2 regions of the Neobacillus sp. SAB-20_R2A genome follow, and region 2 is predicted to be linked to the other one. Evidence: riboswitches for the same ligand, from Rfam matches in the RefSeq annotation. Region 2 holds a riboswitch; the other holds the start of a gene.

Region 1 (3,537 bases), 770 kb from region 2:
GGTTTCAGAAGAACAGTATAAACAAATGACCGATGAAATTACCCGCTTTTTAAATGGCGGTTATAAGGAAATAAAAAAGGACCTGACTGAAAAAATGCAGGCTGCCGCGGAAGAGCTTGATTTTGAAAGAGCAAAGGAATTCCGTGACAAAATCATTCATATTGAAACAATCATGGAAAAACAAAAGATCACGATGACTGATTTTACTGACCGTGATGTATTCGGCTATGCCGTTGACAAAGGCTGGATGTGTGTTCAAGTATTTTTTGTGCGGCAAGGGAAGCTGATTGAACGAGACGTTTCGATGTTCCCTATCTATAATGAGCCGGAAGAAGAAATCCTTACCTTCCTCGGCCAATTTTATCAAAAGACGAACCATTTTAAACCGAAGGAAATTCTCATCCAGGACGATGTGGATTTGCAGATGGCTGAGCAGTTATTGGAAGTAAAAGTCATCAAGCCGCAGCGGGGTCAGAAAAAGGACCTTGTCAAAATGGCAATTAAAAATGCGAAAATCGCTTTGAATGAAAAGTTCTCTCTTATTGAAAAAGATGAGGAAAGAACGATCAAAGCCGTTGAAAACCTCGGAGAAATGCTTGGCATATATACGCCCCACCGGATCGAGGCCTTTGATAACTCTAACATTCAAGGAACAGACCCGGTGTCAGCGATGATTGTTTTTACAGACGGCAAAGCAAACAAGCGGGAATATCGGAAATATAAAATTAAGTCTGTTGAAGGCCCGGATGATTATGAATCGATGAGAGAGGTAACGAGACGAAGATACTCGAGGGCTCTAAAGGAAGAGCTTCCGCTGCCTGATTTGATCATCATTGACGGTGGAAAGGGACATGTGGAAGCTGTCCGCGATGTACTAGAAAATGAATTGGGGCTGGACATTCCTCTTGCTGGACTGGTCAAGGATGAGAAGCACCGCACATCACAGCTTATGTATGGGAATCCATTAGAAATTGTAGCGCTTGCCCGGAATAGCCAGGAATTTTATTTACTCCAGCGAATCCAGGATGAAGTTCACCGTTTTGCGATTACCTTCCACCGGCAGACACGCGGTAAAACTGCATTCCAATCCTTACTTGACGACATTCCTGGGATTGGCGAAAAACGCAAGAAGCAGCTATTAAAGGAATTTGGCTCCGTTAAGAAAATGAGAGAGGCAACCCTTGAGGAATTTAGAGGGATTGGCATTCCCCAAAATGTGGCAAAAGAATTAATAAAAAAACTTCAGTCACAATAATTGTCACTCTAATATTACTATGCTATAATGAATAAAAATTTAATAGACTATCACTTTTATAAGTAAAGTGAAGGTAGAGGTGCGAGCTTCAAGAGTAAAGGCCTGGAGAAGGATGAGCTTCAACGATAGGCTTTGAAAGGGAATGTTCGCCGAAGTAGGGAAACTCTCATTATTTTCTCCGCTGGTTCGTCATTGAAAAAATGCCGGATTGTCAAGACCGTTGTCTTGGAGCGCTATCTTTCATTGTCTACTAACGCGAAAATGTTAATTTTGTGTTTTCAAAGCAATGGGATGTGCTCCCATTGCTTTTTATTTTTTTACAAGAATGACTGAGAGAAGGGGAAGACATGGGTTTAATAGTACAGAAATTTGGCGGGACCTCCGTTGGCAACATTGAAAAAATTCTAAATGTCGCAGAAAGTGTGCAGGGGGAAAAGGAACGTGGAAACCAAGTAGTGGTCGTTGTTTCGGCGATGGGAAAATCGACAGACCAGCTTGTTAATATGGCAAAGGAAATATCCGAGCAGCCGAATAAGCGGGAAATGGATATGCTGCTCTCAACTGGTGAGCAGGTGACGATCGCATTGCTTTCGATGGCTTTAAACCAAAAAGGACTGGAAGCAGTTTCCTTTACAGGCTGGCAGGCTGGAATTATGACAGAGCCTGTTCACGGCAATGCAAGGATTTCAAAAATAAACACTGATGCTGTTCAAAACCAGCTTGATGCTGGAAAAGTCGTCATTGTGGCCGGATTCCAAGGGGTTACTGAAGACGGGGAAATCACTACGCTCGGACGCGGGGGTTCCGATACAACTGCCGTTGCGTTGGCGGCTGCGCTAAATGCGGATAAATGTGATATTTATACCGATGTAACCGGGGTATATACAACGGATCCCCGTTATGTCAAGAACGCTCGGAAATTATTATCAGTATCGTATGATGAAATGCTTGAACTGGCCAATCTGGGTGCGGGAGTTCTACATCCAAGAGCGGTCGAGTTTGCAAAAAATTATAATGTAAGGCTCGAGGTCCGCTCTAGCATGGAGAAGGTTGAAGGAACTGTAATTGAGGGGGAAGCAACGATGGAACAAAATTTAGTCGTACGCGGAGTCGCGTTTGAAGATGGAATTACACGGGTTACTGTTTTAGGGCTTAGAAATTCATTAACAAGCTTATCAACTATTTTTACGACATTGGCCAAAAATCACATTAACGTGGATATTATTATTCAAAGCACAACAGAAGAGGGAGCAGCCAATCTCTCCTTTTCCATCCATACCGATGATTGGATCCCAACCTTAAATGTGCTCGAAAGCAATAAAGAAACACTTGCCTATGACCAGCTTGATGCTGAGAATAAACTGGCAAAGGTATCAATTGTTGGTTCCGGAATGATTTCTAATCCTGGTGTGGCTGCGAAAATGTTTGAGGTTCTTGCCAACAGCAATATTCCTGTAAAGATGGTCAGCACCTCAGAAATCAAAGTATCGGCTGTAGTAGAAGAAAAAAATATGCTCAAAGCAGTAGAAGCCCTGCACGAGGCATTTGAACTTGGGCAAAATTAAATGAAAACTCGCCGATTGGCAAGTCCGTTAGGACGGTTCATGAGGCGTAGTTGATTTTGTGCGTTAAGAAAAAGGGGGCTTTGCCCCCCTTTCTTTTAGTCTTTATCCCATTTGACGGTGAAGCAAACTTTGTTAGATTTTTTTACCGGGTGTTCGAAGGTTTCCGCAATAGCCCCTTTTTGGACTTCGATTTGCTGAGCAAGGAAGCCGGCTTCAAGTTGAAAGAAGTTTTCCGCTTTTGATTTAACACGCGATACAATCATTGGACTTGCCAACTCGAATTCCAGCTCATTTTTTGCTTCCTTCTTAATTTCTAACTCACCCCATGAAGCTTTTGCAAAAAAATCTATCAGGCTTTCGTAGCTTTCCAAAGGATATTTTCGAGCGAGGCGTTTCCCTGCCCAGTAAAGAATTTCAGGAGTGTCCTTGCCGAAAATCTCAGGGAGAAGAACTTCTCTAATTAATTCATAGCCAAATATAGAGACTGTCCTTGGTTCAGGCGTTTGTAGATCTTGGTCCATTACTGCACTATCTTTCATTTACTTCCCCTCTTTCTATCATTCTATTATATACAAATCGAGTTCTGTTTCAGTACAGTTTTCTAATAATGTAAAGAAGTCGCAAAGAAATTTATTATTTTACAATATATGTTCTTATTTCTTATCATAATTATCGTTTCCGATATAGGAAAAAAATTCTCCCGTAAGATGTTGGTAA
Region 2 (3,537 bases):
ATTATAATCCGATGAGTTTTAACGCGCTAAAAATGATGACCGCTGAGATGACCGTACGAAGGGGCTTTGTCGGTACTTTTGAAGATAAGGTACTCCCTACTAAAACGCCTGGGATCGACCCGATTAACAGGTTCCCTACAAGCATATAATTGACAGTTCCGGCATTCGCGTGAAGGAGTCCGGCAACAGTCACTAATAAAAAGGCATGGGCAATGTCGGTGCCAACCAGCTCAGATCCTTTCAAGCGGTAGAGATATAGCATGGCAAGGGCAAATAATGATCCTGATCCTATTGAAGTCAGGCCGACAATAAAGCCGAAACCGGCACCGATTAAAATTGTTAATGTTCGTTTTTCCTCAATCGGCCTTAATTGCCAGCGGTTCGGCCTGATTTTATTATCAAAAAATGTCTTAATTAAAATGGCTGTGGCCACTAGAATAAGGACATAGCCAAGTCCATGCTTGATAATTTGTTCTTGATTGTGGAAATATTTTTCAAAGACCTGAAGGATGAGAATGGCTCCTGTTGCACTTGGGACACTTCCGATTGCAAGATACTTCATGAGTTTAAAGTTAATCGTTTTCTGTCTCCAATGCTGAATGACTCCAAACAGTTTGGTAATGGAGTTGTAAACTAGGTCCGTTCCCACCGCAATGGAAGGCTGAATTCCGACCATGATGAGCACCGGGGTTAACAATGCTGCCCCTCCAACCCCTGTTAAACCTACCAATAACCCAACTAATAATCCCATTAATGCAATTCCTATGCTCATGATGGGGGCCTCCTTCTTTTGTGACTAATTCCGAGTAAATATATGTGAATTATAGAGTTTGGAGAAGGTTTTGTAAACACTTTTCTGAATTTATTAAAGAAATATTTTTACAGTGAGGATAGGGGGGAAGCGGAAATTAAAAAAAGCAGGACAAATCGAACGGGAGCCCGCTCGATTTGTCCTGCTTTCGGATATTACTCTAAATAACTTCCAGTTCCCTATTCTGCAATAGGACATTCTGAAGTGTTCTGGTTTCCTCTTCGTTTAAAGGAATTAACGGCAAGCGCAGACCGCCGACATTAATCCCTTTCATATTTAGGGCTGCTTTTACAGGTGCTGGGCTTGGTGCTGCAAATAAAGCTTTCATAATTGGCAGTAATTCACGGTGTGCAGCAGCAGCGCCTGCTAAATCCCCATTTTTAAAGCGTGACACCATATCCTGCATTTCATTCCCGATAATATGAGATGCAACGGAAATCACACCAACGCCGCCAATCGAAAGCACCGGCAAGGTCATTCCATCATCACCGCTGTATAAAGAAAAGTCATCAGCAGTTTGTTTAATAATTTCGGCCATGTCATCCAAGTGGCCGCTAGCTTCCTTAACCGCTACAATATTAGGAATCTGAGAAAGGCGGATGACCGTTTCAGCAGATATATTGACGACACTGCGCCCTGGAATATTATAAAGCATTACCGGAAGAGAAGTAGATTCAGCAATCGCTTTAAAATGCTGATACATGCCTTCCTGGGATGGTTTATTATAGTATGGGGCAACGAGCATGATGCCGTCTACACCGACTTCTTCTGCTAGCTTGGTTAGACTGATTGAGGCTCTTGTGTTGTTTGAGCCAGTCCCTGCAATAACGGGAACTCTCCCGTCCGCAACTTCAACCACAAATTTAAATAAAGCCACTTTTTCCTCAGTTGATAAGGTAGGGGACTCACCGGTTGTTCCACAAACCACCAACCCGTCAGTACCATTCGCTAATAAATAATTTACTAAATCTCTCGTCGCATTAAAATCAATTTCGCCATCCTGATCAAACGGAGTCACTATTGCTGTTAAAACTTGGCCAAAGTACATGAATTTCACCCTTTTAAAATTATTTTTAAAAAGAGGTAAGGCCAAACGCAAAAAGCAGCTGCGGGAAAGGCCCAACAGCTGCATCAGAAACGTTAATTTTACAAGTTCCCCTGCGTGAGATAGCCCTCCATATAGTTTCCTATATGACAATTCTGTATTTATTCAATAACAGAACCAGCTCCGGGAACAATGAGATCCTCAGAAGCTTCGGCAAATTCCCCTTTCCGCCACCGTCAACGGGTCCCATTACCCTCGGATGGTTTACTGATGGTCTTTGCGCCTCTATCCTCACTTCATAAGGTATGAAGTAAGAAGTATGTAATTAAAATTAATATAACAGAATATTCCTATTTGTTCAAGGGTTTTTTATCAAAAACGCTAAAATCGTATATTTATTGACATTTATATAGTATGGGGAGGAGAGGAGGGATTAACAGCCCTACGCTTCTTTTTTGAGTTTTTTCCCAATTATCCTTAAAATGGAGTTAATGTTGAAGAGGTGAATTATTGTGAAAATCGAAAATATTTTAATTGTCAGCCCCATGTATCAGGAGCTTCGGGCATACGTCCAAAATGCGGGCGTCCAAAAGAATTTCCGTTATATCCCCGAGGCTGAAGTGAATCAGGCGGATTTGAAATGGGCGGATGCACTTGTATCTTTTAATCTTAAATCGGATTACGATTACAGTCATTTAAAATGGGTGCACTCGCTCGGTGCGGGAGTTGACCGCTTTTTATATAAAAAGACCTGGGACGATAGTGTACTTTTAACAAGGACAGTTTGTACGTTTGGTCAAAGAATCGGAGAGTATTGTTTAAGCTACATATTAAGAGACTTACAATGTCACGAGGAGTTTCGGGAATTACAGCTGCAGAAAAAATGGCAGCAACGGACTCCGAAGCTATTAAATGAACTCAAAGTGATGGTCTATGGAACCGGTGAAATTGGGCAGGCTGTCGCCAAGCTTTTGTCTAGTTTTGGAGTGGAGGTTTACGGCGTCTCCCAAAGTGGAAAAGAAAAAGAGTATTTTAAAGAGGCTTTGACTGTTGAATCTCATTTTACCATCCTAGGGGAAATGGATGTGATCATCAACACGATGCCGCTGACGGAAGAAACGGCTGGATTTTTTAATAGTCAAGTCTTTCAAAAAGTAACAAATGCCGGTTTTATTAATGTAGGGCGGGGAGCATCGGTGGATGAAGAATCATTGCTGCAAGCTTTGGAAGACGGGCAGGTCCGGTATGCTGTCCTGGATGTGTTTACACAGGAGCCGCTGCCGGAAAATCATCCATTATGGAAACATCCTGGCGTACTGATTACCCCTCATATTTCAGCGGTAACGACACCTGAAGAAGGGGCGGCGTGTTTTTTGGATACACTCAGAAACTTGGAAGAAAACAAACCTCTTAACAATAGAGTAGATACCAATAAGGGATATTAGAATAACAGGAGGATGAACGAAAATGACACGAGTAATCGGCTTTATCGGCCTTGGAAATATGGGAGAGCCTATGGTTATGAATTTATTGAAGGCAGGTTTTCAGGTGAAGGTTTACAATCGAACTCCCGAGAAAACAAAGGCAGTTGTTGAAGCTGGCGCCGAGCAAGTGAACAGGCCAGCAGACGCCGCAGCACCTGGCGGAATCGTGATTACGATGGTGGCAAACGATCAGGCAG

The links. A riboswitch is a leader RNA that binds a small molecule or an ion and turns the genes downstream of it on or off. The one in region 2 is predicted to bind lysine.
Region 1: it holds a riboswitch for lysine, as region 2 does, so the genes downstream of both, V5M37_RS22740 (aspartate kinase) here and dapA (4-hydroxy-tetrahydrodipicolinate synthase) in region 2, are expected to answer to the same signal.

Annotation. Positions count from the first base shown of each region.
Region 1 is NZ_CP145895.1:4,624,804-4,628,340, reverse strand. Features, by position in the region: gene uvrC (excinuclease ABC subunit UvrC) at 1-1,255, shown strand, start outside; lysine riboswitch at 1,322-1,499, shown strand; gene V5M37_RS22740 (aspartate kinase) at 1,603-2,820, shown strand; gene V5M37_RS22735 (YslB family protein) at 2,916-3,359, opposite strand.
Region 2 is NZ_CP145895.1:3,850,479-3,854,015, reverse strand. Features, by position in the region: gene V5M37_RS18655 (sulfite exporter TauE/SafE family protein) at 2-772, opposite strand; gene dapA (4-hydroxy-tetrahydrodipicolinate synthase) at 972-1,859, opposite strand; lysine riboswitch at 1,972-2,152, opposite strand; gene V5M37_RS18645 (D-2-hydroxyacid dehydrogenase) at 2,369-3,301, shown strand; gene V5M37_RS18640 (NAD(P)-dependent oxidoreductase) at 3,324-3,537, shown strand, end outside.